2 regions of the Faecalimonas umbilicata genome follow, and region 1 is predicted to be linked to the other one. Evidence: a T-box and tRNA genes for the amino acid it is inferred to sense, from the RefSeq annotation. Region 1 holds a T-box; the other holds one or more tRNA genes.
The links. The T-box of region 1 lies ahead of leuS (leucine--tRNA ligase). A T-box ahead of a tRNA ligase gene usually reads a tRNA of that ligase, here a tRNA-Leu.

Region 1 (10,480 bases):
ATATATAGAAAATGGAGGATGTTATGAAAAAAGCAAAGGCAAAAATAATTGGAGCGATTGTGCTTGCGATTGTTGCATTTTTGTATTACTATTTTACACTGCCGGCAATCAATATCCACTCTCGTGATTTTTGGTTCTTTATTGGGATTTTAGTTGCAGTTCTTGCGCTGATCTACGCGTGGAAGAAACGGCTTCGTCCAGATGAGATTAAGACGAGTAAAGGGATGAAGGCGATTCTATTTGTACTGGCAGCAGTTGTTGTTGTGTATCTTGTGGGAGCGTTACTTTCTTCTCCGATCGTAAATGCGAAGAAGTATCAGAAGCTTCTTAAAGTAGAGGAGGGAGAATTTACAAAGGATATCGAAGAACTTTCCTTTGATCAAATCCCGCTGCTTGACAAAGAGTCTGCAACACTTCTCGGAAATCGAAAGATGGGAAGTATGGTAGATATGGTATCTCAATTTGAGGTGGATGATATTTACAGCCAGATCAACTATCAAGGAAGACCGGTACGTGTTTCTCCGCTCAAATATGCCAGTGGTATTAAATGGATCACGAATCAGTCTGAAGGAATCCCGGCGTATGTCCGTATTGATATGGCCACACAGTCTACAGAGCTTGTAAAATTAGAAAAAGGTATCAAGTATTCTACAAGCGAATATTTTAACCGGAACATTTACAGACATTTGCGCTTCAATTATCCGACTTATATTTTTGACCAGTTAAGTTTTGAGACAGATGATGACGGAGTTCCATACTGGGTATGCCCGGTGAAGAAGTTTAACATTGGTCTGTTTGGAGGAGAGACTGTTGGAAGAGTTGTACTGTGTAATGCAGTGACAGGAGAGACGAAAGACTATGCGATCGATGATGTGCCGAAGTGGATTGACCGTGCATATTCTTCTGATCTTCTTGTACAGCTTTATGATTACTATGGAGCGCTGAAGCATGGATTTTTGAACAGTGTGCTTGGACAGAAAGACTGCCTGAAGACGACAGAAGGATATAACTATCTTGCGATCGATGACGATGTATGGGTATATACGGGTGTGACATCCGTGAGTGGTGACCAGTCCAACGTCGGATTTGTTCTGATGAACCAGAGAACAATGGAAACAAAATTTTATCCGATCGAAGGTGCTACAGAGGCTTCTGCAATGTCATCTGCAGAAGGTCAGGTACAGAACTTGAAATACAAGGCGACTTTCCCGCTTCTTTTAAATCTCTCCGGAGAGCCGACTTATTTTATCGCATTAAAAGATGATGCGGGCCTTGTTAAGAAGTATGCGATGGTAAATGTACAGAAATATCAGCTTGTAGCAATCGGAGATACGGTAAGCCAGTGTGAGGAAAAATACAATGAACTTCTTCTGACGGATGGTGTGATCAAGGAAGAGGAAGACAAGCGAGAAGTACAGACGATGGAAGGAACCATTGCGAAGATTGCACAGGGAGTCGTGGAAGGAAACTCACATTACTATATTCTTCTGGAAGAATCAGAGGAGATTTTTGATGTGTCGGTAGTAGACTTTATTGATGTCATCCGCTATGAGCCGGGACAGAAAGTGACGATTGAATATAAGCAGGATGAGAAGGTAAATACAGTTTTAAGTATTAAATAGAGCAGGATTTGCAATGAAATCAGCATTTTTGGAAATGCATTTTATAGAAAATGCCGATAGAATAGAAAGAAGTGAAAAAAGAAAAGTAAGGATGTGGAAAAATGGGAGAGAAGAAACAGAGAGTAGCGGTAATCTTTGGAGGGCAATCCTCTGAGCATGAAGTTTCCTGTAAGTCAGCAGTTACAGTGATCTCGCATATTGACCGGACAAAATATGAGCCGGTTTTAATCGGGATCACAAAAGAGGGATGCTGGCTGGAAGTGGAAGATACAGAAGCAATTAGAAATGATACCTGGCGTGAAAACGGGAAGCGGGCAATTCTTTCACCGGATGCCGGAGAACATGGAATTCTCGTGTTGGGGGATACTGTGGAGAAGATCCAGGTAGATGTGATCTTTCCAGTTCTTCACGGAATGTACGGTGAAGATGGAACCATCCAGGGATTGTTTGAACTTGCGAAAATCCCTTATGTCGGATGTGGGGTACTTGCATCAGCGGTATCCATGGATAAACTTTACACGAAGATCATCGTAGATCGTCTTGGAATCCGTCAGGCAAAGTTTGTTGGAATCCATGCATATGAGCTTGAGGAGATCGACAAGGTGCTTGACAAGGTGGAGGAAGTGCTTCCGTATCCGGTATTTGTAAAGCCGTCCAAAGCAGGGTCTTCTCAGGGAGTCAATCAGGCAAAAGACAGAGAAGAATTACAGGCAGCATTGCTTGAAGCGACAAAGCATGATACAAAGATTCTTGTGGAAGAGACGATTAAAGGGCGTGAGATTGAATGTGCAGTGCTTGGTGGAAAGAATGTGAAAGCATCTGACGTCGGTGAAATTAAGGCAGCAGATACGTTCTACACTTATGAAGCAAAGTACAATAATCCGGATTCTAAGACAGATACTCATCCGGAACTGCCAGAAGGAGCATTGGAAAAGGCGAGAGAAGATGCTGTTGCAATTTTCAAAGCGGTAGATGGCTTTGGACTTTCCAGAGTGGATTTCTTCCTGGAACATGGTACAAATGAAGTGATTTTCAATGAGATCAATACATTGCCTGGATTTACGAATATCAGCATGTACCCAATGCTTTGGAGAGAAAAAGGAATCGATACGACAGCGCTTGTGACAGAGCTGATCGAGCTTGCATTTGAAAGAAAATAGAGTATACGAAAATAGAAAAAAGATAAGAGAAAAGCCTTGCGGTAGCAATTACTGCAAGGCTTTTAAAAGTAATGGAAATTATGGACTATTAACTTTTCCATTTGAATTGCTTCGTTGTTTTAATTAAGAAGTGCACAGTCAGTCAAGTCAATTCCGTTTAACTGGTCTTTCTCTGCGCTGATACTTAAATAGAAATTCACATCATGTCTCTTAGAGATATTTTTCAACCGTTCAATGAAGCGAGGCATATTCTCAGAAGAAATATTGGCATGTTTTAAAATACCATCGATAAAAATAGCCTGAATATCATGGTTAGCACTAAGCATTCCATAAATAAATCCAGTGTAGTCGTCAATGTTCTTGATGGAAGGATAGTCATCCATACAGATTACTCTGATATCAAAAGATAAACTGTATGTATCGTTGTGACTGTTCTTGATAAACGTTACATTGCCGTCACACTGCTTTACTGTCTCATTTGCTAATTCGATCATCTGTTGTGTTTTGCCGCTCCCTTTAGGGCCTGTTAATAAATTTACCATGGCACTATCTCCTTTATAATGTTTTTTCGTTCTGTCGATTATGTAATGTATTATACACTAATTATAAGAAAATGGCAATAAAATATAAAAATTTATGCGAAATTTACAAAAAAATACAGCTTTTCCCAATGCCTTGACAAATAGTCTTCGTATGATAAAATAGAAATATCATTGAAATTGTGATGACAGATTGAATCAGACAATGGCAAAGAAGAGGAGTAGTAAGAGTCTATCGTTTTCAGAGAGCTGCCGGCAGGTGTGAGGCAGCAGCGTAATCTCCGAACTCACCTTGGAGCCCTTCTATTGAACGAGAGATACAGAATACACTGTATGGAAGTAGATAGAGGCGGGACTTCCCGTTACAGAAGCAATGAGTGCGTACAGTGAGATGCTGTATGAATAAGAGTGGTACCACGGAAGTCAGCCTTTTCGTCTCTTGATGGGATGAGAGGTTTTTTTTTATTGCATAGGAAATTGATTTCCGCAGAGGGAATTCTTGGAGAAAAAGGAGGAAAAAAGAATGGCAGTACCTTATAATCATAAGGCGATTGAAAAAAAATGGCGTGAAAACTGGGAAAAGCATCCAGTGAACGTAAAAGAAGATGAAAATGGAAAGAGAGAGAAATATTATTGTCTCGATATGTTCCCATATCCATCAGGAAATGGTCTCCATGTCGGACACTGGAGAGGATACGTAATCTCTGATGTATGGAGCAGATATAAGTTATTACAGAAATACTATATTGTACATCCAATGGGATGGGATGCATTTGGACTTCCGGCAGAAAACTATGCAATCAAGATGGGCGTGCATCCATCGATTTCTACTGCTGAGAATGTAAAAAATATTAAGAGACAGATCAATGAGATCGCAGCTCTCTATGACTGGGATATGGAAGTCAATACAACTGATCCAGAATTTTATAAATGGACACAATGGATCTTTGTAAAAATGTTCAAAGAAGGACTGGCATACGAGAAGGAATTCCCGATCAACTGGTGCCCTTCCTGCAAGACAGGTCTTGCGAATGAAGAAGTAGTAAATGGTAAATGTGAGCGCTGCGGAACAGAAGTGACAAAGAAAAATCTTCGTCAGTGGATGCTTCGGATCACAAAATACGCAGAGAGGCTTCTTGCAGATCTCGATAAATTAGATTGGCCGGAGAAGGTAAAGAAGATGCAGGCAGACTGGATCGGAAAATCTTACGGTGCAGAAGTTGATTTCCAGGTAGAAGGAAGAGAAGATAAGATCACTGTCTATACGACAAGACCAGATACTCTTCACGGGGCGACATTTATGGTACTTGCACCGGAGCATGCGCTTGCTAAGAGTCTTGCCACAGACGAGACAAGAGAAGCGGTAGAACAGTATATCTATGATGCTTCTATGAAGTCGAATGTAGACAGACTTCAGGATAAGGAAAAGACAGGAGTGTTTACAGGATCTTATGCGATCAACCCATTAAATGGAGCAAAGACACCAATCTGGCTCTCTGATTATGTTCTCGCAGACTATGGTACCGGAGCAATCATGTGTGTGCCGGCTCACGATGATCGTGACTTTGCATTTGCAAAGAAATTCGATCTTCCAATCGTACAGGTAATCGCAAAAGATGGAAAAGAAATTGAAAATATGACAGAGGCCTATACAGAGGCAGCAGGAACGATGATCAATTCTGGTGAGTGGAACGGAATGGAATCAGCTGTTTTGAAAAAAGAAGCGCCGCATATCATCGAAGAACGTGGATTTGGAAAGGCAACTGTCAACTATAAACTGCGTGACTGGGTATTCTCGCGCCAGCGTTACTGGGGAGAACCAATTCCGATTGTACACTGCCCGGATTGTGGAGCAGTTCCAGTACCGGAAGAGCAGCTTCCTCTGACACTTCCGGAAGTAGATTCTTATGAGCCGACCGGAACAGGAGAATCTCCGCTTGCAGGAATTGAAAGCTGGGTAAATACAACTTGTCCAGTTTGTGGAAAACCTGCAAAACGTGAGACAAACACAATGCCACAGTGGGCTGGATCTTCCTGGTATTTCCTCCGCTATGTGGACAGCCATAATTCCGAAGCACTTGTATCAAGAGAAAAAGCAGATGAGATGCTTCCGGTAGATATGTATATTGGAGGAGTAGAACACGCGGTACTTCATTTATTGTACTCTCGTTTCTACACAAAATTCCTCTGTGATATTGGGGCAATTGATTTTGATGAGCCATTCAAGAAATTATTCAATCAGGGAATGATCACTGGTAAAAACGGAATCAAGATGAGTAAATCAAAAGGAAACGTCGTATCTCCGGATGATCTTGTAAGAGATTACGGCTGTGACTCTCTGAGAATGTATGAATTATTCGTAGGTCCACCGGAATTAGATGCAGAGTGGGATGACAGAGGAATCGATGGTGTTTACCGTTTCTTAAATAAAGTATGGAATCTCGTTATGGACAGCAAAGACAAAAATGTCAGCGCAACAAAAGAGATGATCAAGATCCGTAATAAAATGGTATATGATATTACAACACGTTTGGAAAGCTTTAGCTTAAACACAGTTATTTCAGGATTTATGGAGTACAACAATAAGCTGAATGAGATTGCAAAAAAAGCAGGCGGCGTGGATAAAGAAACATTAAGCACACTGGCAGTACTGCTTGCTCCGTTTGCTCCGCATATGGCAGAAGAGTTATGGCAGCAGCTCGGACACGAAGGAACCGTATTCAATGCGGGATGGCCGACTTATGATGAAGAGGCGATGAAAGACGACGAGGTCGAAATCGCTGTACAGATCAACGGAAAGACAAGAGCTGTCGTGACACTTGCGGCAGATGTATCTAAAGAAGATGCAATTGCAAAAGGAAAAGAAGCAGTGGCAGATAAACTGACAGGAATGATCGTAAAAGAGATTTACGTTCCGGGAAGAATTATTAATATTGTGCAGAAGTAGGCAGTGCAGATAACGGAAAAGATGGACTTATCCTGTTTATAGGAATAAGGCCATCTTTTTTGGTATCTATAGGGCATATGCCTGTCAAGCAAACGAGCTAGTCTAGTGAGCTTGTATAGCACTGCTGTAGAATACTGCAAAATAGCGTAACAGGTTTGTGAAATGGATGTTACCAAAATGGAAACAAGGGAAATACATACTGGTACTTTTATTTTGGATTTTATCGTTATATGATGAGAATGAAAGAGAGGTATGGAGTATGGCGTTAAATGATAACATCAAAAAATTCAGAGAAGAAAAAAATCTTACTCAGCAACAACTTGCAGATAAGTTATATGTTTCAAGGCAGACAGTTTGTCGCTGGGAAAAAGGTTCAAGATGTCCGGATTTGATTACAGCAAAAAAACTGGCATTAGAACTAGACGTAAGTGTGGACGAACTTATATCTGATGAAGATGTAAAGGATCTTCAAGTAAATTATGGAATATGGAAATCTGAAAGAATAAAAGATAAAAAGCATTTGCAGGTACTTCAAAAAAGGATATTAGACTTTATACAAATTGTGGGAGCTGTATTTTTAGCAATCACGATTTTGCTACGAGTACAATTAGATATGAGAGTGCCTGTATGGTGTACAATCGTTTGCTTTATTATTGTAGCAGGAGCATTTCTCTGTAGTTTCATAGTTTCTAAAAGGTTGAGAGAGATGTAGTGTGCATTCTTGACTTTAAACATGAAAAGTGGTATATTTATAACATAAAGTGTTAAATATACCACATAGAAGGAGGTCTATTATGAAGTGTAGGTATGGCTTTTTAGGTTTTTTCTCTCTCATTGGCTTGCTGGGATTTTGGACAGATAATCCTATGTTTTTCCCGTTTTTAGGTTTTGCCTTATTTTTTGAATATTTCTTTGTGGAAACAGATGAAATGTTTGTTCAAAATATGAGAAAAGCTGCTGCGTGGGCGTTTTTCTCTGAATTAGTAATAACAGCCATTGTCACGTTCTATTATGCAATCATAGAGCATAATTCTAATGTCGCGCTTGTAAAAGGGATTGGTTTGGGATTTGGGTTTTCCATAATTGTCTTCTGCTTTGTTACTGCTTATTTTGATTGGAAAGATAGGTGTGGTGTATCCGATGATTAAAAACAGAATTAAAGAGTATAGAGCAAGATTTGATATGAAACAGGAAGAATTGGCTGCAAAAGTAGGTGTACGCCGAGAAACTATAGGAAACCTTGAAAAGGGAAAATACAATCCATCATTGGTTTTGGCATGGAATATCGCAAAGACATTCCATGTTACGATTGAAGAAATTTTTACAGTAGAAGAATAATTTTCTAAAATCTTTACTTACATTTAACTTGTAACAGTGATCTAAAATGGTAAAATTATCGTAATAGAAGTAGAAATCGGAGGATGGTAATATGTTCTTGATAATGATAATTAGTATGATCATTGGATTGGCCCTTTCTTTTTTTCTTGCAAGAAGATATGATATGAGTGAAAAAGTAGACAAAGGGGTTGAATTTTGTTATTGGAAATTGAGTTATAGACGAAAATTAATCAGAACATTATGGATGATACCTGTATTGATAATGATAAACATCGTAATTTATAAAGAGTTTCCGGCATATTCCTATGCAAGGATTATTGGCGTGATTCTTTTTCTGCCGGTTTTTATTCAGGCTGCGTATAATTATAAGAAGTGGAAAAACGAAACAGCGCAAGAAGAGGATGTCAAGTATTAAAAAATATGATATGCTAAAGATGGCAAAAAGAAAAGTTTAGCAAGGGGAAAAGAGATGGCAAGGCAAAATATTTATGATGACGAATGTTTTTTTGAAGGTTACAAAAAGATAAGACAGAACGAAATAAATGCCAATACCTTGTTTGAGATTCCCGAATTGTTTGCATTATTACCTGATTTAAATGGAAAAACAATATTGGATATGGGTTGCGGTTTTGGGGAGCACTGTACAAAATTTGTGGAATTAGGTGCAGCAACGGTTGTAGGAATTGATATTTCCAAAAAGATGTTGGAGGTTGCAGAAGCAGAGAATGGACATCCTTCTATTTCCTATATCCATATGCCTATCGAAGAAATATCAAAATTGCATAAAAAGTTTGATATCGTAATCAGCTCTCTTGCGATGCACTATGTTGAAAATTATGAGGCAGTTGTCAGGGATGTGTATCAACTGTTGAAGGATGGAGGCATATTTGTGTTTTCGCAGGAGCATCCGTTGACTACTTGTTTTTCGTCGGGTGACAGATGGACCAAAGATGAAAACGGGAAAAAGCTATATTTAAATCTTATGGATTATGGAGTAGAGGGAGAAAGAGAAACGACATGGTTTGTCGACGGCGTCAAGAAATATCACAGAACATTTTCAACAATGCTCAACACACTGATTCAAGAAGGATTTTGCATAGAAAGTGTGACAGAGCCGCTGCTGACGATTGAAATTCTGGAGAAATATCCGGATTATGCAGATCTTTTTCATAAACCTGATTTTTTGATGATAAAAGCTGGTAAGAAAAATTGCAGAAACTGTGACTAACTCACAGAGTTTCTGTCAATCATGAGTATAATAAGAGATAACAAAGGAAATAGAAAAAGACCTGATGAATGTCAGGCAGACCATAAATCATTGCAGGAATAGAAAGGATGGAAGAAAAATGGCAGCAATTCAATTAACAAGCGAAACATTTCAAAAAGAAGTATTAGAGGCAAAGGAACCAGTTTTAGTAGATTTTTGGGCACCATGGTGTGGACCTTGCCAGATGGTACTGCCGATCATTGAGGAACTGGCAGAAGAAGTGACAGATGTAAAAATCTGTAAAGTCAATGTAGATGAGCAGATGAAAATTGCAAAGGAATACCGCGTAATGTCCATTCCGACATTGATCTTATTCAAAGATGGTAAGATTGCAAAACAAGAGCTCGGGGCAAAGACAAAAGAAGAGTTACTGGAAATGATCCATGGATAAGTGCTAGGAGAACGAAAGCAGAAACGATGCAAAAAATATGATAAAGCAAGGAAATGTCTAAATAGCTGTAAAAAGCAGGACATTTCCTTTTTGTATTTTGGGAATAGTTTTACAAGCGTATGAAACACCTGATCTAGAAAAATGGTATTTACAGGGTAAGGGAAGTCAGACCGGCGCGGTTGGTGATGTGTACATTTCCGCGAGAAAGTTCGACATATCCTTCGGAGGAGAAATATTTGAGCATCCGGGTGACGACTTCTCTGGCGCTGCCGACGAAGCGTGCAATCTGCTCGTGAGTCATGTGGATCGTGTCGGATTGTTCGTTGGCGGATTCCTCCAAAAGAAAGAGGGCAAGCCGTTTATCAAAACTCATGAAAAGCACCTGCTGCATTGCCCACATGACGTCGGAGAAACTTTCAGATGCCAGCTTGTAGGCGAAGGCTTCCACATAAATATTTTCCTGCATGATCTGTGAAAAGGCACAGGAATTTGTCTGAAGAAATTCACAGTCGGAAACGGCATCGATATGGACATCGAATGTGATTGACTGAAGAACGCAGGAAGCTGATAGAATACAGATGTCTCCGTCATACAGCCGATAAAGAGTAATTTCCCGCCCATCTTCTGAGAGGATATATACCCGGACAGAGCCTTTTTTAATGAGAAGGACACCGACACAGTCTAAGTCAGCACTGTGGATAGAATCTCCTCTTTCATAGGAGACAGCAGTCGTTCCTCCAATTAGAATATCTTTTTGATGAGGGGATAGTTTGTCCCAGAAAGTAAAATGTGATTTTAAAAGTTGAATATCGTGTTCTGTCATTTGTGTCACGCTCCTTTGCATAGTGGTATTGTACTATGAGATCGAAAAAAGGGCAAATGATTTTGCGGGAAAACTAATAAACAGAAAAATTTCTCATATATTTGATAGTACGGACAGAGCGAAAGGTTCGCTTTGCATCGAAATTTGAAATATGGGAGGAGTTATGCTAGGGAAAATAGGACAAATCAACAGTGTGGTAAATGCGTTCGTATGGGGGAGGGGGATGCTGGTTATTTTCCTTGGCGTCGGAATGCTTTTTACACTGCGAACCGGTTTCTTTCAGTTTAAGGGTTGGAAAGTCTGGATGGGGGATACACTTGGTGCATTGTTTCGTGACCGGAGAGTCAGAAAGGCGCAGGATCATCAGTCTATTTCACAATTTCAATCGTTTTG
Region 2 (10,480 bases), 1.1 Mb from region 1:
AGCGGGAAGCCTTTTGGATGTATTTTTATATCTTTCTTTTTTCCCGAAAGTGATTTCCGGACCGATCGTACAGTGGAAAGATTTTCAGAAGCAGACGGTACACCGGCAGGCAGATGAGAACGCATTTTTAGACGGATTGAACCGGATCATGATCGGATTTGCAAAAAAAGTGATTCTGGCAGATTCGTTTGGGGCTGTGATCAGCCGGATCGATCCTTATGTCGGAGTGGGAATAGATGTGCCGACCGCATGGTTGTTTGCATTTTTTTATATGATGCAGATATACTATGATTTTTCAGGATATTCAGATATCGCGATTGGTTTGGCCCGGCTATTTGGATTCCATTTTAAAGAGAATTTTCAGTTTCCTTATCGGTCAAAATCTATTACAGAATTTTGGAGACGCTGGCATATTTCACTCGGCACATGGTTCCGGTCGTATATTTATATTCCGCTTGGAGGAAACCGAAAAGGGATGAAAAGAACCTTATGGAATCTGTTCTGCGTCTTTTTGCTGACCGGAGTATGGCATGGAGCATCATGGAACTATATTTTATGGGGTGTGATCAATGGGATCTGTGTACTGGCAGAGCGCTGTGCAAGGGAAAAAAGTTTCTATCAGAAGATTCCTGATATCGTTAAATGGGCTGCTACGATGGCGATTGTATTTTTTAGCTGGCAGGTATTCTATTTTTCAGACTTTAACCGGCTGGAAGTGTTTATGAAAAGTCTGATCGGTATCAGCGCCGCCAACGCAGCAGGTACAGTGGAATATACCTATCGGCACTACCTGACAGCAAAACTGATTGGATTGTCAGCGATTGCGGTACTTGGGGCGACAACCTTTTGTATGCCGTGGGCGGAGAAAGTGAAAAATTATTTTGATCGGACAAAGACGGGACTTTTTATCAAAGAGACCGGACTGATCCTGCTGATGATCCTATCGGTGATCTTTCTGATCAATAGCTCGTACAGCCCTTTCCTGTATTTTCAATATTAGTAGGAAACAGGTAAGAATTAGTTAGGAGAAGAAAATGAAAAAACTAAAGATATTTTTTATTGTCATATTTTTTGTACTGCTTGCGATTCCTGTTGTGACCTTCAATACCGAAGAAAATGCAGTTTCAGAGGTGGATAACCGGATGCTCGCTACAAATCCTGTCTCGGCAATACGGGAGGGAGAAGATGCCACTCAGGCAATTGAAAACTATGTAAATGACCGCATTGGACTGCGAAATGAGATGATCAAGCTTTATACAGTGGGGCATGATAAGATTTTTCATGAGATGATCCATCCTAGTTATGTATATGGACAGGATGGGTATGTATTTTTAAATACAGGGGGAAATCCGGTCTTCGGTGATTACCATATTGCTTTTGCGGACATGATAAAAACAATCCAGGATTACTGTGAAGCAAGAGAGATTCCGTTCCTATTCGTGTTTGAGCCTGCGAAAACAACTGTTTTGCAAGAGGAACTTGAAGAGGGATGGAATTATGACAATCGGTGGGTGCAGCAGTTTTTAAAAGAACTGGATCAAAGAGAAATTCACTATGTAGATAATACAGAGATATTGGAGGAAAAGACAGAGGAAGGAGAGGCGGTATTTAATAAGAAATATGATGGAGGGCATTGGAATGAACTGGGGGCGTTCTATGGAGTCAACCATATTTTAGAGGGATTGAGCGAGCAGGGAGTTCCCGTTCATATTAATACGAAAGAGGAATTTCTCATTCATGAGGAAACGATGGAAAAATTACTGCTCTCAGATATTCCGATCCACGAGAAGATTCCTGTCTATGAAAGAAAAGCAGATGTGGAGTGTCTGACGGAGCAGTACAGCCCGGAAGTCAGAAGAGACGAAAGCTTTAATCATTTCAATTATTATGTAAATAAGCAGAAAGTTGCCGAAGGGGTGCCGAGAACACTTGTTTTTCAAGGAAGTTATTTAAATGGTCTAGGTTCTAAATTTTTGGAGAACAGTCTTGGAGAATATATTTCTGTTCATGATTATCGGAACATTTTTGACTTTGATTATTATTTTACGATGTTTCAGCCGGAATGTGTTGTTTTTGAAGTGGCAGAGTATACTTTTATAGAAGACTATTTTCCGTATGAGCAGATAAAAACGATGAATCTCCCACCGGTGTTAGAGTCATTTGAGGAGATGCCGGAGGAAAATCTTACGATGCCGGAGACGATGTATCAAGTAGAAGAGGGGCAAATCTATGAAGTAATATCGATAGAGGGGCTTTCGGCCGATACCCAATATGCATATTTGCAGGAAGGGAATCAGGTATTTGACTTGGTGAGAAGAGAAGACGGAGTTTACACAACAACAGTGGAAAAACAGCTGTTAAATGTGGATAACATTTCTATAATTGCTGTGGAAAGTGGAAAAAAAGTCTGCTATCATAAAGAAAACAGGTAAATGCAGAGGGAGAAATCTAGGAAGGGTAAGGAGGAAGTCGTATGAAGAAGAGAATGTTGCTATTGTCCATGTGCCTGATGCTCGCGGTTATTCCGGGATGTGGAAAAAGTGGGAAACAACAGGAGGAATCTGTAAAGGCAGGCCAGTCGGATGCAAAAGAGCAGAAGAGTGAGGATACGAAAGGATCAGAGGAGAGTGCATCGTCGGAGGAGATTCCCGCAAATCAGAATCTTCTGACCGGAGTTTTGGATCTGACAGAGGGTGCGATCGGGAAACGTCCAGTGGCAGTCATGGTCAATAACGTGGATCCGGCGATGCCGCAGTATGGGGTCGGAAAGGCAGATATTATTTTTGAAATCCCGGTAGAGGGGGATGCGACAAGATTTATGGCGCTGTACGGTGATTATACGGCTGTCCCGAAAATCTGTGCGATCCGAAGCTGCCGCGCATATTTTCCGGCGCTGTCAGAAGGATTCGATGCCTTTTATGTCAACTGGGGAAGCGATGACACAATCGGAGAATACATTGCTTCGCTGAATCTGGACCAGATTGATGGAATCAGTGATGGAAGCGGTCTGTTCGGAAGAGATCAGGCGCGTCTAAGTGCAGGATATGATCTCGAGCATACAGGATATTTTGATGGTACTCAGTTTGCCAGTGTCGTGCAGTCCAGAGGATTGAGAACGGATATCGAGGAAGATAAAAAGGATGCGGCTTTTTCGTTTTACGGACTCAATGAGCAGGTAAAACCGGACGGAGAGGATTGTCAGAAAGTAGATATTAATTTTGGAGCTGCCAGAGCGACACTTACTTATGATGAAGCAAAAAAAGTATATGTCAAAGACTTAAATGGAAAACCGCAGATCGATGGAAATACTGGAGAGCAGCTTGCATTTACAAACGTATTTGTCCTGGAAACATCGATTACAGTGAGAGATGAGATTGGACATAAAGAGGTAGACTGGGATGGCGCCAGCGATTCGGTTGGATACTATATTTCCAACGGTGGTGTGCAGAAAATTCACTGGTCAAAGGAAGAAAAAAATGAGCAGTCCAGGCTGAAATTTTATGATCAGAATGGGAAGGAAATTAAGATCAACAGAGGAAAGAGCTATATTGCAGTAAATTACGCCGATCAGGCGACTTTCCAATAACAGAAAAAAATACGTCTTGCAGAAATGCTGTGATTTTCACATAAGGCAGTCACAATTTCTGCGGAGACGTATTTTTTTATTTAGATAGTATTTGAAGCAGTGCTTAGGGGAGAACGAGGTTACATTTCATCTGTCAGGATGTCATGATCTCTGAGTAATTTTTCAATTACCGTTCCTTTTATCACACGGATCAGTGGTTTCTTCAGTGCATTTAACGGCCCCGGAAGCTGAATGTCGAGAGGGGATTTTCCATCCATGAGCTTGACAGAGCTGTCGAGCAGGTCGCGGATATCGTAGACACTGCCCCATACTTCCGGTACACCACGGTCTACGCCGAGAAGACCGTATACGGCTTCCATCGCAGTACGAACAGAATATTCTGTTGTAAATACCGTGTCGCGAGGAGTATCGGCAAACTGTCCAAGGAATGCAAAGTTTACACATCCATCCGGGATGACATCCGGACGGTCTCCTTTTGTTCGAGGCATGAAGAATGCAGTGATATACGGCATCATTGTCGGAACACAGACTGCACTCTGTTCTGCCAGTTCAGGAATCTGTTCTACCGGAACACCGATATGGTACAGCCATTCTTCCGTGATCTCCTTTCCGGTACATTCCCGCATCGGTTTCTTGACGAAATCTCCCGGAACATCGGTAAATAGTCCATATACCCAGACACATACTTTATCTTTATCCTGTTCTTTAAATTGTCCCTGACGGTTGATGGTCCAACTCATGAGCCATTTGGAATCCTGGCAGCTCACGATTCCTCCGGTTACGACTTTTCCACTCTTTGGATCACGTTTACAGATCTTTGTGATGTAAGGAATAATCTTATCATCCAGTGTTGTGATCGTTGCAGATTCCCAGTTTGTTTTGGAAATATCAGAGCAGAATTTCTCAGGATGTCCAAAAGATGGATCCTGCCGTGCGATATTTTTCCATAAGTTCCAGCATCCACTCGTGCGTACTTCTGCATCGCCATTTGGTGCATGGTTCTGGTCACCGTAAATCGTTCCTTCGGTACAGCTTCCGTTTGTCACAAAGACAAGATCGTTCTCTGTAAGCAGGATTCCCTTTTCGACACCTTTTACCTTGCATTCAATTGCGGATGCAATTTTCTTATGATCTTTAAATTCAAAGACAACATTCGTTACTTCAGTGTTGAACTGGAAGTCGACACCTGCATTCTCCAAATATTTCTGCATTGGAAGAATCAGAGATTCGTACTGGTTGTATTTTGTGAATTTCAGAGCACTGAAATCAGGGAGCCCTGCAATATGGTGAATGAAGCGCTGGAAATACAGCTTCATTTCTAATGCACTGTGCCAGTTTTCAAAAGCAAACATCGTTCTCCAGTATAGCCAGAAGGTAGAGTTGAAAACTTCGTCATCAAAGACATCTTCGATGGTTTTGTCATAGAGATCTTCGTCTTTTGTCATAAACAGTTTCATGATCTCTATGCAGCCTTTCTGACTTAAATTGAATTTTCCATCTGTGTGTGCATCTTTTCCGCGTTGTACGGTTGCACGGCAAAGAGAATAGTTCGGATCATGCTTGTTGAGCCAGTAATATTCGTCAAGAACAGAAGCACCAGAGGTCTCAAGAGAAGGGATGCTGTGGAAGAGATCCCAAAGGCATTCAAAGTGATCTTCCATCTCTCTGCCGCCTCGCATAATATAGCCGCGAGAAGGATCGAAAATTCCGTCACAGGCTCCTCCAGCAATATCCATCGCCTCTAAAATGTGAATATGAGGTCCCGGCATCTGGGCATCTCTTACGAGAAAGCATGCGGCTGCGAGTGCTGCGAGCCCGCTTCCTACAATGTAAGCGTGTTTCTCATCAACTCCGTCAGGTTTTTCCGGACGTGCAAACGCTTCATAATTTCCGTTGGAATAGTAGATTCCTTTGCTGTTTTTCTCATGCTTGCCTCGCTCTGTGTTCCGATAGTCGGAAGATTTGGAAACACTTTTTGAGGAAGCAGTGTGAGATTCTACATCGGATTTTTTCTTTAATAAAATGGCGGCGCCTGCTCCTGCGGCAACTGCGGAGGCAACACCGATCGCTAATTTTTTCTTTGCCATATAGATGACCACCTTTCTGAAATAACTACATTGCTTTCTTCTGTACTTTCAGCATAGACGTTCTTTTCTTTTGTGGCAATTTACAAAGAGAGGGAGATGATTATTTTTTTATCATTCCCCTTGTTTTGTAAAATTATGAATGGAATTTGCAATTGTTCCGTACATGGTAACGCAGATATTATGTACGATTTCTTCATAATTTTCTTTCATGCCATGTTTGATCCAGTCGAGCATAAGACCGACAAAGCTGTATTTGTAAAATTCAGCAATAAATTTCTTTGCATGTTCAGAGATTGGTGTCTGGGCGGCCTGCTCTTCGACGACACCGGCGATCAGCTCGTAAGTAAGGTGAAAGAGATAATTTTCAATCTGTTCCCGGCTGAGGCAGCGGTAAGCATTTAGGATGAAAGGTTTATTTTCAAAAACGACTTCAAAAATTTGAAGAAGTCCTTCCTGCCAGGTGTCATAAGTTTTCTTTCCCTGAAGTGCTTTCGTTGCATCTTCCAGGCATGACCATTCTACAAGATCATAAATATCCTTAAAATGATAGTAGAAGGCCATGCGGCTGATTCCGCAGTCTGATGTGAGATCATTGATCGTGATCTTGTCTAGGGGTTTTTTTAATAAGAGTTTTTTTAATGATGCTTCCAGCGCGTATTTCGTAATATTAGACATTTGCCATTCCTCCAGATCATCCGCGATAACAGGCACGGAGGAAGGAGTCGCGGATTTCCGTGCCTATAAAAAATGATATTTTACAAAATTGGAAAATGATTTTGCTAAGATAAGCTAAGTATAGCATACAAATAGAAGGATGTAAAAATGATAAAAAATTGCTTGCATTTTCAGAACAGATATGATATAAATATATACTAGTTGAGGCAATTTGCTTCAAGAAAATGGATGGATTCCCGAGTGGCCAAAGGGGGCAGACTGTAAATCTGTTGGCAACGCCTTCGAAGGTTCGAATCCTTCTCCATCCATTTAAAATACTTTGTATGCCGCAGTGGCGGAACAGGCAGACGCACAGGACTTAAAATCCTGCGGGACTTATACTCCCGTACCGGTTCGATTCCGGTCTGCGGCATTATTGAAAAAAGTGGAAGAAACTTTTGATTGAGTTTCTTCCACTTTTTTTGTGCTGTTTTTTGGGTATGCAGAATCGGATGTGTGTCGGTAGAGTTAATCGCGATATATCTGGAGAAACTGTTCCCGGACACTCTGGATGTAAGAACGGCTTACAGGAATCTGTCTTCCATCTTTCAGGCAGAGATATCCCGGCAGGAAAGCAGATAATTGTTCGAGGTTGATGAGATAGCTCCGATGGCATAAAGTGAAGGAAGGGGAAAGCTGAGCTAAAATAGAGGAGAGCTTTTCTGCCGTGTAAAAAGTATCATGGAGGGTGTAGACAGCCGTTTTCCGGAGTAGCCGTTCCATATAGCAGATATCTTTCTGGAGAATTTCTGTTTTCTTTTTGTTCCAGGAAAGAGTCAGAATCAGATGGCTGTGCTCCTCAATCTTTTGCAGTGCTTTTTGAACGGCAGGTTTTAGATAAAGTTCTAATTCCGGTTTATAGATGAAGTAGGTATGTGCAGTCTCGTAAACCGGGCTGACATATTTTAGATATTGACTGACAAAGATGATCTGTATGTCCGGGCAGTATTCAGATAGTCGTGATGAGAGAGTGATTCCCGATGCATCACCGAGCTCGATATCCATAATCGCCAGATCATAGATGATATGGGAATCCTGGATATCTGACAGCATTTCCTTACCGGATGTATAGTGTGTCAGAGTTATATTCTTTGGAAGGACAGCTGTCAGCAGTTCTTTCATCTTGTTTGCATGTGTTTCAATGTCTTCGCAAATTGCAATATGTATCATTTGAAATTGGATACCTCCTGTTTTCCTGGTAATTGAGAATGATGGAGGAATCAAAAGAATCTCCCTGATCTGTAAAGTGACAGATTCCTCCATATTTTTCAACGATTGTCTCTATAATTCCAAGACCGAATCCATGACGGATTGCAGCAGATTTTGTAGTTGTTTTTTGAAATGTCCGAGCCGGTGTTTTTGTATTTTCCATATGAATGCAGAGCATGGTTCCCTCTGTATGAATTTGCAGATGGATTTCAGGTGTAGCTTTTTCAGATTGGATACATGCTTCGATACCATTGTCCAATAGATTAAATAGAATGCAGGATAGTTCGGATGCAGAGAAATTTTTCAAAAGCTGGAGATCCGGAAGAAGGATCTGATAATTGACAGAAATTCCATACCGGTGAGCCTCCTCTTGTTTGAATTGCAGGACAGCGTTTATGTAAGAATCTGCACAATAGGAAGCAGGATTACTTCTGGAAGGACGAAGTAAGAGTGACTCCAGAGAAGAAAGTGCTTCTGTATATTGCTCGGAGCGGATTGCTTTTTGTATTGTTTCCAGATGATGATAGAAGGATTTTTTGTTGTGGATAGTATCTTTCTGCAGGTTGGATAATTGTTGCTCCTGAATGGAGGATACTTCCTGCTGTTGCTTTAACAGAGCAAGTTCGCTTTTTGTGTTCTGTTCTTTTACCATCTGAAAAAAACCGATCCCAAAGAATAAGATAGCGGAAAGTGATGCCGTTGCACTGAATAGTTCAGTGATGCAAAATAGCAGAGAAGTAGTGGGGAGAGATAGAAAAGCAAGGAAAAGACCACCCGCGGACAGAGGCATCAATAGTAGGCTTAAAAAGAAAAAGATTCTATATTTCATAAGCTAATCCGCCTCCTTTTGTTTCATAAGTTCTTCGAGATAAGCAGATACTTCATCCCAGTGACCATCCTTTGCCAGATATGTCATTGTGGTCAGGTGATTAGAACTGTCATGTTCCCAGCGCCGGATAGCACGGTATTTTTGCTCAAGTGTCCGTGTATATTCCGATTGACTTTTTGACTTCTGTCTTTGCAGAAGAAGAGATTGTTTTCTCTGTTCTGCTTCTTCAAAGATTCTGCAGGTTTTTGAAATATAAAAGAAAAAAAACAGAAGCAGGATAAGGCTGATGCCTACATGGATCAACAGGGTGGAGGGTTTGTCGCTGTCTATCTGGGCAAATAAAATATTTGACAGATTGTACATACAGATAATAGGAAGGATTAGTTTTAAAACAGAAGATTCCGGGACAAATCCATAATAATATCTGAGCTTTGGAAGCAATTTCTTATAGAAGAAATATAAACAGAACACATACACAGAGGTATATAGAGACAATGTTTTGAAGTCGTAGTTTAAAAACAGCATTGTACTCTCAAGTGTATTATCTGGAAATAGAATATCAGCGACACTGATGATCAACATAAAAAAGGATTCGATCGCTATCAACATCAGATAAAAGAGAAAAATCAAGTTTACTTTTGTCAAAAGCCGTCCCTCGAAAAAGGGAAAACAAGTGATCAGCTGAAAAAAGATCATTGCAAAGCAGATATAAGGGAAAGATTCATCAGGAATCAAAGAAACCAGTATAGCAAACACACAGCACAGAAAAATCAGGCAGAGTGTAGAGTGTCTGCGAAAGTATTTTTTCAGAGGAAAGAAGAAACGGCAGGTGAGAAATGAAAAAATTAGGACAACCAGCTGTATCAGTATGAGAAAAAATTTACTCGATAAGATCATAATAGATGCTTCCTCCTCTTTTTCTAAAAGTTTAAATCCGAATCTATTATATCACAGAGGGAAGCAGTGAGAAAAGACAAGGTAAGGTTATATATTACATATATCTTGAAATCCATGACGTGATCATACAAAACGATATAGGGAAGTAGTATAATCATGAAAAAAACAGAAGAAAAAATAGGAGGAATGTATATGAAAAGAAAGAAACAGGAGAGGCGAACCAGAGGGGTCATACTGACGATTGTTCTTCTGCTCATCCTATTTATTTTTGTAGTGGCAGGTTTGCTGAATAAACGTGCGGAAAAGGAGAGAGAGGAAGCGTATGAACAGAAGACACTGGAGGAGGCGCAGGGAGTCTGTGAGGAGTTTCTGAATGCATATCAAGATAAAGATGGCGAAATGCTGACAAGACTTCTCTGGAATCAGGGGTATGGAGAACCTGTGGAATTTAGTGAATATATGAAGATTGCGGCAGATCATCTGTCTTATGAGATTGGAAAAGCAAAGAAACATAAAGATGGAAGTTGTTGGGTTTCAGTAGAAATTACAAATCTGGATCTTCCTGCCATTGCAGAGTTGGAGATTGAAAAGAAGACACATTTAAAATCAGATTCGGGGACTGTGCTAAATGATTTTTTACATCTCCTTTCAGATTGGGATACAAAAAATCTGGGAGAAATGCCAATGAAGACGTATAAAGCAGACATACTTCTCAAGGAAGAAAACCTTCAGTGGAGAATAGAGATGACCGATGAATTGTCAGATGCACTGCTTGGGGGGTATGTGGAACTTTACAGTGAAGTCGTGAAGGAGTTGGAGGGAGCACAATGAGAAGAAAACGGATATGGGGAATGATACTTGCTGTCTGTATGCTTGTGCAGCCGATTAGTGTACTTGCAGAAGAAAAGGAGCAGAACGGTTATTTGAATATACGTGAGTATGCGACCGGAGAAAAGACACAGATTTATGTAAAGGCAGAAGACAAGATCATTTATGCACAGCCGCAAGAAATCGCACAGGTCTGTGGGGCAGTTGTAGAAGAAAAAGCATACGGAGTCGACCTAAACCGGAATGGCTATATGGTGAGGATCAATGTAGAAGAAGGGACGGCAACATTAGAAAATGAGATTGGACCGATTTCAAGACAGACCTTTCCGC

Region 2: it encodes a tRNA-Leu, which carries the amino acid that the T-box ahead of leuS (leucine--tRNA ligase) is inferred to sense. The anticodon was not compared.

Annotation. Positions count from the first base shown of each region.
Region 1 covers NZ_AP031411.1:1,925,337-1,935,816, reverse strand. The annotation lists gene ACGG81_RS09225 (hypothetical protein) at 24-1,622, shown strand; gene ACGG81_RS09220 (hypothetical protein) at 1,636-1,776, shown strand; gene ACGG81_RS09215 (D-alanine--D-alanine ligase family protein) at 1,724-2,782, shown strand; gene ACGG81_RS09210 (hypothetical protein) at 2,902-3,324, opposite strand; T-box leader at 3,524-3,764, shown strand; gene leuS (leucine--tRNA ligase) at 3,845-6,268, shown strand; gene ACGG81_RS09200 (helix-turn-helix transcriptional regulator) at 6,528-6,980, shown strand; gene ACGG81_RS09195 (DUF3796 domain-containing protein) at 7,063-7,416, shown strand; gene ACGG81_RS09190 (helix-turn-helix transcriptional regulator) at 7,409-7,606, shown strand; gene ACGG81_RS09185 (hypothetical protein) at 7,770-8,021, shown strand; gene ACGG81_RS09180 (class I SAM-dependent methyltransferase) at 8,076-8,834, shown strand; gene trxA (thioredoxin) at 8,953-9,264, shown strand; gene ACGG81_RS09170 (Crp/Fnr family transcriptional regulator) at 9,413-10,087, opposite strand; gene ACGG81_RS09165 (alanine/glycine:cation symporter family protein) at 10,251-10,480, shown strand, end outside.
Region 2 covers NZ_AP031411.1:121,666-132,145, forward strand. The annotation lists gene ACGG81_RS00525 (MBOAT family O-acyltransferase) at 1-1,000, shown strand, start outside; gene ACGG81_RS00530 (alginate O-acetyltransferase AlgX-related protein) at 1,035-2,432, shown strand; gene ACGG81_RS00535 (DUF3048 domain-containing protein) at 2,474-3,586, shown strand; gene ACGG81_RS00540 (oleate hydratase) at 3,706-5,673, opposite strand; gene ACGG81_RS00545 (TetR/AcrR family transcriptional regulator) at 5,785-6,348, opposite strand; tRNA gene ACGG81_RS00550 (tRNA-Tyr) at 6,575-6,656, shown strand; tRNA gene ACGG81_RS00555 (tRNA-Leu) at 6,674-6,760, shown strand; gene ACGG81_RS00560 (LytR/AlgR family response regulator transcription factor) at 6,856-7,557, opposite strand; gene ACGG81_RS00565 (ATP-binding protein) at 7,526-8,248, opposite strand; gene ACGG81_RS00570 (hypothetical protein) at 8,429-9,070, opposite strand; gene ACGG81_RS00575 (hypothetical protein) at 9,515-10,153, shown strand; gene ACGG81_RS00580 (DUF5050 domain-containing protein) at 10,150-10,480, shown strand, end outside.